DNA from 3 places in the Bacillus sp. ISL-39 genome. Region 3 is predicted to be linked to each of the others. Evidence: a T-box and tRNA genes for the amino acid it is inferred to sense, from the RefSeq annotation. Region 3 holds a T-box; the other regions hold tRNA genes.
What was found. The T-box of region 3 lies ahead of argS (arginine--tRNA ligase). A T-box ahead of a tRNA ligase gene usually reads a tRNA of that ligase, here a tRNA-Arg.
Positions count from the first base shown of each region.

Region 1 (3,266 bases), on a different contig from region 3:
CAAATAACGCTTCTACTTCGAATTGTCTTTCCCTGCCCCTATCATCTGTTACAGTCACCAGGTCCCTGATTGAATCATTCTCCATAACTGCTTCACCTCCAAATATCGTCATTATATCTTCCCCTTCCTTGCCGGAAATATGATTCTTCCAAAGAAGGGCATCGCAAATCGAAATACTTAATGAATTTTAAATAAACTTTTAAATTCACTTCTTTATTTTCATCTATATAATATTTTTTAACACACTGTTTTTTGGAGGCGGCGTTTTTGAAGTCAGCAGGAATTATCTTTGGCTCAATCATTGTTTCATTTGCATTCAACCTTTTCCTGATCCCCCACGGAATCATGAGCAGCGGGATTAGCGGTCTATCCATCATTTTATCAATGCTCACATCTATCAATACTGGCGTTTACAATTTCCTTTTAAACTTCCCCCTGCTAGTTTTAGGATATTTAAAACTGGGACGGAATTTCATCTTTTATACGATTCTTTCCGTCATCACAATTTCTATCGCTCTTTATGTTATACCGGTGTTTAAGCTTGCAGAGGATCCGATATTATCCTCGATTTTTGGCGGTGCGATCGTTGGTTTGGGGATAGGGATAATCTTCCGTTCATCAGGATCTTCGGGCGGCTTCGATATTATCGGGATGCTTCTGGCAAGACGCAAAGACTTCCCTATGGGAACACTATTGTTCGCGATGAATTCAGTCGTTATCTTATTATCAGGTTTTTTGTTTAGCTGGGATGCAGCTTTGAATACGCTTGTTTCCATTTTTGTCCTTGGCAAAGTGATCGATAAGGTACATACACATCACGTTAAGCTAACTTTGATGATCATCACTAGAAAAGGGGAGGAAGTAAAGCAGCATCTACTTGGAAATGTTTATCGTGGTGTAACGGTGATGGACTCTGTTGGAGGTTTTTCGAATGAGAGGAGCAACGTCATCATTACAGTCATATCCCGTTATGAACTTACAGAAGTTAAAACACTAATAGAAGAAATAGATCCAGAAGCATTTGTCAATATCACTGAAACCCTGGAAGTGATGGGGCTATTTCATAAAAAGCAGCATTAATGACATTCAAGAAGCTGGAAATACAGCTTCTTGGTGCTTTCCGAATTTTTATAGGGAAATTTCTCTTGAATTTTTCACAGATTCATCGTATAATAATTGAGTCGCTGTAATTAGTGAATGATCATGTATTTACTTTCTCAATTTATAACTTTAATTCGATTCACTTTCTAATACTTCATCTTAATTCTAATCATGTCCCAGTAGCTCAGCATCGACGAATTCGCATCTTTGAAATTGCTTCAGCGTACTCATCGAGATGCCTCTTGGTTTACTTTCTGAGATGAGGACGGGATATAACACTAATCGATTCACTTTCTAATACTTCATCTTAATTCTAATCATGTCCCAGTAGCTCAGCAGGATAGAGCAACAGTTTCCTAAACTGTAGGTCGGGAGTTCGAATCTCTTCTGGGACGCTTAAAACCTTGATTTTGAATCAAGGTTTTTTTATTTTTCGCAAGATGTTTCATTCCCCCTCTTTGCATCTTTCTTCTTCCTGAGAAATGCGAAATGAAGCCGAAATATACCTCTTCGAAGGATTATTTAATGACACTACTCATAGCCCCCTTTTAATAGAATTTACTACTTTAAATTTTGGTGAAAATGGCCAAAAAAAGTTAGTTCAATGGAACTAATTACATTTTTAATACGTCTATTATATTTGAAGCTCAATCTTATTCTATTAATATACCAATATTTTGTTTTTGGATTAAATAAGTTTGTTTGTGGTATTTATATTCCATAAGCAATTAAGCAAAAGGGGTAGTAACATGAAAAACAAAATAAAAGATTTGCCATATTTATTGTTTTTGCTGGTTATGCCAGTACTGGGCTTGATTTATAAGATCTTGAATAACAACCCTCGGGAAGCTGTAATCCTTTCAACTGATCTTGACGATAAGATACCTTTCCTTTCAATTTTCATTATACCGTATATCATTTGGTACGCCTTCATATTAGGTTATCTGATTTATTTTTGGTATAAGGATACACGGATCTATTTAAAGACATTGACTTTAATTGTTATTGGAGAGTTAGTTTGTTTCGTCATTTACTTCTTCTTCCAGACTACTGTTCCTCGTCCAAACCTGGTTGGTGACGGAATCCTTATAGAGCTTGTCGGCATGATATACAGTCATGATCAACCATACAATGCTTTCCCCAGCATTCATGTATTAACTACATTTGCCATAATTCTTGGCAATATCAACATCCGAAATAAACATATCATCCATTCAATCTTCGTTCCAGTAATGGGTTCGTTGATTATTATTTCTACACTGTTTGTTAAACAGCATTATATACTAGATATGTTCGCATCCATGTTTTTAACTTCATTTATTTATGGGATTGTCTTTGAATTATTTGAAGTTAAAGTTGCCAAAAAAGCCGATACAGTTTATGTAAAAGACTGAACAAGTATCTTTATAACGAAAGTGAAGAAACATAGGTCATTCAATCCCTATTTTGTAGTCAATAGCATCAAAGGTTGAGAAAAGAGCCTTTAAAAAAGAGCTGCGTCTGCAGCTCTTTTTTCGTTATTTATCGGTATCCTCTTCGCTTCTTACATCCGGTTTAACAGGGTATAGTTCTTCAGAAGCTTCTGTTTGGTACTGATAGTTTGTATTTCGATGTTCCCTCCCGCCATCTTCGAAAACATTCCCAGCCATATACTTATGAAAGAAGTACTCAAACAAAGCGATTCCAGCGGCTGATATTAGAGATGCCAGCAGTAAACTCTCTCCGTATGTCAAACTTTCTCCCAAAATCCAGATGATCATAAAGGCAAGTCCAAAATCTGCTAATGTTGCGATTGTATTGTTCGTTTTTGGCAAGAGGAACAAGTCTCCAATTACATAAGACGCTAACCCAAGCACCAAGGATATCAAAAAAACATTGGTAAAAGACATATCGTACATCAGGCCAAGAATGACATATAGGAGTACCAGGCTGGCAAGGAACTTTATTGCCAGTGCTCTAAGATGTTTCATTAAAATCCCTCCATAAACTTTTACTGTATCCGTTATGTTGCTCCACTTGCTTTATTCCATACTTTTTTCTGTAAAAAAAGAGAAATCATCCCTATAAGCAAGACAACGACTACACTAATGAAAAAACCCATTCGAATGCTCTTTTCCATGATCGTCCCGCTCACAGCTGCCAGGATAAGAGTTATCCCAATAAAA
Region 1 covers NZ_JAGGQM010000010.1:81,793-85,058, reverse strand. Annotated here, with positions in the region: gene J7E37_RS10030 (DUF1292 domain-containing protein) at 1-112, opposite strand, end outside; gene J7E37_RS10025 (YitT family protein) at 268-1,080, shown strand; tRNA gene J7E37_RS10020 (tRNA-Arg) at 1,423-1,496, shown strand; gene J7E37_RS10015 (phosphatase PAP2 family protein) at 1,851-2,495, shown strand; gene J7E37_RS10010 (YndM family protein) at 2,619-3,071, opposite strand; gene J7E37_RS10005 (amino acid permease) at 3,104-3,266, opposite strand, start outside.
Region 1: it encodes a tRNA-Arg, which carries the amino acid that the T-box ahead of argS (arginine--tRNA ligase) is inferred to sense. The anticodon was not compared.

Region 2 (3,266 bases), on a different contig from region 3:
GCAATGCCGGTGATAATATTGGTCGCTCCGGGGCCAGAAGTCGCGATCACTACTCCAGGTTTCCCGCTGATTCTCGCGTATCCTTCTGCCGCGTGGATCCCTCCCTGTTCATGCCTTGGCAGAACATGAAGAATGTTAGAATCATAGAGTTTGTCGTAAATCGGAAGGACAGCCCCTCCCGGGTAGCCGAAAATGACTTCGACGTTTTCCTTTTCCAGGGCCTTAAGCAGCAAATCAGCACCGCTTACTTTACTCGTTTTAGCCTTTGTTTCCTTCAAGGCAGCTTCCATTTATCGAACCTCCCATTGTGTATTCAGTGTTTTTTTCAAAATAAAAAAGCCCACTCCATCTCCATATGCCTAAGGTTGCCCAGGCAAAGGGATGGAATAGGCTTTATCTCCTTGTTCCACGGTACCACCCTTATTCACGCATGATGCGTGCACTCGTGACAGCTTCAGCTGCCGGTTTTGATAACAAGTGCAGGACACTCGACCAGTTTTACTAGGTTTCCTTTCAAACTGGCGCTCCAGGGTGAGTTCACTTATCGCGGCATCGCCGGTTCCCAGCAACTCCGGCTCTCTGTGCATGCTCATCGCAATAAATTACTTGTCCCTGTCTTCGCTTTATCTATATTTAATTATACTTTTCATATCAACTGACTTGATGGGCTTTTTCTGGATAGACCTGGATCCCATCCGCAACTACTCTTGCCCGGAACTCATCCAGGATGTTTTGTGTATGCTCTCCTGGCACTCCATCGCCAATGACTCTTCCATCTACTTTTACGACTGCGATTACTTCTGCTGCAGTCCCTGTAAGGAATACTTCGTCAGCTGTGTATACATCATGGCGGGTAAATGGTTCCTCCTTGACCTCATACCCCAGTTTTTTGGCGATTTCAATAACGGCATTCCTGGTGATTCCTTCTAGTGCTCCTACATACCCTGGCGGTGTTAGGAAAGTGCTGCCTCTCACGATAAAAATATTATCCGCGGATCCTTCGGCAACATAGCCCTGGTCATTCAGCATAAGTGCTTCACTTACATTTGCCAGATGCGCTTCAATTTTTACAAGGACATTATTCAAATAATTCAGTGATTTCACTTTAGGACTTAACACATCAGGACGATTTCTCCTTGTCGCGACTGTGACAATCTCCAGTCCCCGTTCATACAATTCCTTTGGAAAAATAGCCAGGGGCTCAACAATGATGACGACATTCGCTTTCGGGCACTTATAGGGGTCCAACCCAAGGTCCCCGACACCTCTGGAAACGACAATGCGGATATAAGCATCTCTCAATTGATTCCGTTCGACCGTTTCAACCACCAGGCCGGTGAACTCCTCCTTAGAGTGTGGCATGTTCAGCATAATGGACTTCGCTGACCGATAAAGCCGGTCCATATGTTCTTCCATCCTGAAAATATTGCCGCTGTATACCCGTATCCCTTCAAAAATACCATCTCCGTATAGAAATCCATGATCATATACCGAAATCTTAGCATTTTCCTTGGTGACAAATTCACCGTTTAAGTAGATCCACTGATCGGGCACAATAAACACTCCTTTAACAAATAGACGCTTTAAATTATTAAATTTACAGGTTAAAAAAATACAATTTTACATTATTCTAAAATTAATTTAAAACTATGACTCGCTTTGGTTGCAATCAACTTGTTTTTTTATTTGAGGATTATCTTACGCCCAATTTCCACACTCGTCAACACCCTTATTCTAAATTATTTGATAATTTAGATTAATTAGTTTATTTGTATACGCTTACATTGTTGATATATTCACATTTAAATAAAATTAATTTTTTTTTTACTGACCCCTTATAGACTTCAGTTTTGGAGAGCTAGTAAGAACTATAGGACATAAAAAAAAACTCACCTTCAATAAGGTGAGTTAAGGTATGTAGTTTAAATGGCGTCCCAGGAGAGATTCGAACTCCCGACCGTACGCTTAGAAGGCGTATGCTCTATCCAACTGAGCTACTGGGACTTGGTTGTTTTTTAAAGACAAGATTTATTATATTAGCCAAATGACTAAATGTCAATAAAAAATCAAAACTTTTTTCTGAGGGAAACCTGCTGATTCCCCTCAGAAAATCATTATAGTAGTTTTAACTTGTTTTGTGAAGTGAAAACTCCTGTCTTAATTCAGACATCTCACCATTTCCATAGTCATAGATCCGCAATACCGCTTTTCCATTTTCCAGTTCGAGAATGGCATAGCTCTTTTCTGACCTGCCGCGTGGAAGCCTGATGCTTCCCGGATTGATGAACAGTACATCATCTACCATTTCTGCTCCCAGCAAATGCGAATGACCGAAGCATACGACTTCAGCCTCTAGTTCTTTTGCCTTATAGTACAAGTTTGCGAGTGTAGACTTCACCGAGTATAGGTGCCCATGTGTCACAAAAATTTTCACGCCATTTATCACATGGATTTCATCATCAGGAAAATGGCCATAGAAATCGCAATTCCCCTTCACCGATTTGAAATTCTTAATAGCAGCATCATCTTCATCTAGCTCTGAGTCACCGCAGTGGATCATCAAGTCCACATCATTGCCATGCAGCTTCTCAATTCCCTCCAGTACCTCTGTTGACCCGTGGCTGTCACTGACAATCAGCACCCTACTCATGGCGTTCCTCTCGCTTTTTAAGAAGATCATCCAGCTTTCTGATCGTATTGGCCCTGTGGCTGATCTTGTTTTTTTCCTCTGATGCCAATTCAGCCATAGATTTTCCCTTTGTTTCTGCGAAGAAAATGGGATCATAGCCAAAACCGTTGGTACCGCGTCGTTCATTAAGGATTTTGCCTTCACATGTACCGAATACAGTCACTGTTTCCTTGCCTGGCTCTGCCATTGCGAGTGCACAGCAGAATCTTGCGGTGCGCTCACTTTCTGGCACATCCTGAAGTTCATCGAGAACTTTGTCGATGTTGTTTTCATCATTTTTCTCGGGACCTGCGTAACGTGCCGAATACACACCCGGCCGTCCTTCCAATGCGTCAATCTCAAGCCCAGAATCATCTGCAATTACTTTGACTCCAAGAATATTAGCGATTGCCTCAGCTTTTAGGATCGCATTCTCTTCAAAAGTTGTACCTGTTTCCTCTACATCATCAAGCTCTGGGTAATCGAGCAAAGTTTTTACCGCCAGCCCTTTTGGCAAAAAAAGTTTCTCGAATTCTTTAGCTTTTCCTTTATTTTTTGTCGCGATTATGACTGATTCCATTTTGAGAACTCCCCTATC
Region 2 covers NZ_JAGGQM010000001.1:5,348-8,613, reverse strand. Annotated here, with positions in the region: gene ilvB (acetolactate synthase large subunit) at 1-290, opposite strand, end outside; T-box leader at 375-628, opposite strand; gene ilvE (branched-chain-amino-acid transaminase) at 652-1,554, opposite strand; tRNA gene J7E37_RS00050 (tRNA-Arg) at 1,928-2,004, opposite strand; gene J7E37_RS00045 (metallophosphoesterase) at 2,126-2,650, opposite strand; gene J7E37_RS00040 (XTP/dITP diphosphatase) at 2,643-3,248, opposite strand; gene rph (ribonuclease PH) at 3,262-3,266, opposite strand, start outside.
Region 2: it encodes a tRNA-Arg, which carries the amino acid that the T-box ahead of argS (arginine--tRNA ligase) is inferred to sense. The anticodon was not compared.

Region 3 (3,266 bases):
CATTAAAGGGCTGTATCCAGTTCACACATACTTGGCAAATAGAAGAATATTAGTATAATGAGTCCTTATCTAATTAGATGAGGGCTCATTTTCACTTTATAAACAGGGTGATTTTAAGATCATTTTAATGATAGGCTGTTTTTGTAAAGATTGTTGTTAAAATCCTAAAGCCGATTTTAACTTAATGTAAAGCCGTTTTGCAGGTCGGTATTAAGTTTGCATGCTCTTTTCTAACAATAGATTCAACTTTGCGGACTAAAACAGGTCATTCAATCCTATTTTGTAGTCAATCGAAACAATGTTTGAGAAAAGAGCCTAATGATAAAAAGGATTTTCGGTTAAATGCACGAATTCTTAGTCATAACTTTTAAAAAAGGCTGTTTTCGTAAAGATTGTTGTTAAAATCCTAAAGCCGATTTTAACGTATTAAAAGGCCATTTTGCAGGTCGGTATTAAGTTGGCATGCTCTTTTCTTACAAAGGAGTCAATTTTGCGAAGAAAAATGGGTCATTTAATTTTATTTTGTAGTCAAAAGCAACAAAGTTTGAGAAAAGAGCCTTAAAAAAAGGGGAGTCCATGTGATTGATTTAGTGCGTGTTAAAGAAGAGGATGAAGCAACTCTTCAAAATTTAGTTCAATTTTATATTTACGAATTTACCGTCTTTCAGGATATCAAGCTTGAAGTGAATGGCAGCTTTGCTCCATTTGATTTACAACCATATTGGACTGAAGCTGATTTACATGCCTTTTTTATCATGCATGATGGGGAACTGGCGGGTTTTGCAATGGTCGAAAGTGGAGTTCCCAATGTCATCCTTGAATTTTTTATCATGAGGAAATTCTACCGGAAAGGATTTGGGACGGATGCGGCCGTCAAGCTGTTTGACTTATTCCCTGGGAACTGGAGTATTACCCAGGTTCAGAAAAATGAGCCGGCCAGAAACTTCTGGCGCAAAGTGATTGGCGATTATAACGGCGGCAACTATATTGAAAAGTACGATGAACACAAACGTTCGATTCAAGAATTTGATTCGCTTTTGACAGTGAAAAATTGATTGCAAAATGTCTTCTTGATTGTTTATAATGGTAAAAATATCAAATCGATGAAAAAGAGAGTAATTATTCTATATTTGCTATAGCGAGCCAGGGACGGTGGAAGCCTGGTGCATATGAATGATGAAGCGCACTTTTGAGATGCTTGCCTCAAATCGAGTAGGGCCGGCCGGGATTTACCCGTTATCAATGAAAGCAGGTTCCTTATGCTGGAACAATTTGAGTGGTACCGCGGGATTTACTCTCGTCTCTTATATAGAGGCGGGAGTTTTTGTATTTATAAGGGGGTTTTTTAATGGAATATGTAAAACTTTACTCAGAATTGCTTGCCGCTGTGTTGGAGGAAGTTCATACTTCTTATGAGATAGAGCGGTTAATTGAGAAACCAAAATTTTTGCAGCAGGGAGACTTAGCTTTTCCATGTTTCCAATTGGCGAAAACGACGAGAAAGCCACCACCTGAAATTGCCAAAGATTTATGTTCCCGCTTGCAAAGCGGGGTCAAAGGACCATTCGATCGTTTTGAAGCAGTTGGCGGCTATATAAATGCGTTCTTAAATAAGGGGCAAGTTGCCAAAGAACTATTAAATGAAATACGGCAAAAGAAGAATCATTATGGTGATCTCGACATTGGTGAAAGTCAGACTGTAACAATTGACCTTTCCTCGCCAAATATCGCTAAACCATTTTCCATGGGTCATCTGCGGTCAACCGTTATTGGAAATTCGCTTTCGCTTATTTATGAAAAATGTGGATACAGAACAGTCAAAATCAACCATTTAGGGGACTGGGGTACTCAGTTCGGCAAACTCATCACGGCATATAAGCTGTGGGGCACAGAGGAAGAAGTAAAGAAGAACCCGATACAGGAGCTGCTTGAGCTTTATATAAGATTTCATGAGACCGCAGAAAGTCAGCCGGAGCTTGAACAAGAAGGCCGCGACTGGTTCAGACGCCTGGAGAATGGGGATGCTGATGCTCTTGAGCTTTGGAAATGGTTCAAGGATGAATCACTGAAGGAGTTTAAGAAGATATACGATCTTATGGGGATTGAGTTTAATTCATATGCAGGGGAAGCCTTCTATAATGATAAGATGGAACCAATCGTGGAAATACTGCAAGAAAAGGGACTGCTTGATGAATCCGATGGGGCACAAGTAGTCAAATTGGATGACATAGAACTTCCACCTTGTCTTATAAAAAAATCTGATGGCGCCACCTTGTATGCTACAAGAGATTTAGCCGCGGCCATGTACAGATTCAAAGAGTATTCTTTTGTTAAATCATTATATGTGGTTGGCAATGAGCAAAGCCTTCACTTTAAACAGATAAAAGCAGTGCTTGCAAAAATGGATTTCCAGTGGGCGGACGGTATTACTCATGTTCCATTTGGCATGATGTTAAAGGACGGGAAAAAAATGTCCACAAGAAAAGGCAAGGTCGTTTTGCTTGAAGATGTTCTCACTGATTCAATTCAGCTGGCAGAAAAAAATATTGAGGAAAAAAAACCTCTTTGGACAATAAAATAGATATTGCCAAAATGATTGGTACCGGTGCCGTTGTATTTCATGACCTTAAGAATTTTCGGATGAATGATATTGAGTTTTCCCTGGAAGAGATGCTAAAAGTCGAGGGCGAAACAGGACCTTATGTTCAATATACAAATACCCGGGCACAATCATTGTTGAAAAAGGGGGCACTTGAAGATACGAATGGGGACGAAGAGCTGGCTGCTGTTGCTGAATGGCCAGTGATCACTGAGCTGCAAATGTTCCCGGATACAATCAAGAGAGCGCTTGAAAGAAATGATCCCTCCCTAATTGCTAAATATGTTCTTAATCTGTCCCAGGCGTTTAATAAATACTATGGAGAAGTGCGGATCCTTGGAGATGATCCGGAAAAGAATGCGCGGCTCCATTTGGTCCATGCTGTCAGCATTGTCCTCGAGGAAGGCCTTAGAATATTGGGGATCAAAGCTCCGAAAGAAATGTAAAAAGAGTCCCGGGTCAATGCCTGGGACTCAATTGGGATTAATTTTGTTCTATATAATTGGCGAATATTTCACCAGCGGTGTCGCTGTATTTAAGTTCAACATCTGTCTCATCAAAAAACCAAGTATCATTCGCTTCTACATAAAAGGTAATTCCGTCAATCTCCTGCTGTTCGGCGGCAATGGCAGGTGCTTCAAGCGAGAAGGCCAGGCTATAGCCCTTG
Region 3 covers NZ_JAGGQM010000007.1:98,683-101,948, forward strand. Annotated here, with positions in the region: gene J7E37_RS22470 (OsmC family protein) at 1-53, shown strand, start outside; gene J7E37_RS22055 (GNAT family N-acetyltransferase) at 579-1,055, shown strand; T-box leader at 1,095-1,308, shown strand; partial or broken gene argS (arginine--tRNA ligase) at 1,349-3,045, shown strand; gene J7E37_RS08395 (HesB/YadR/YfhF family protein) at 3,083-3,266, opposite strand, start outside.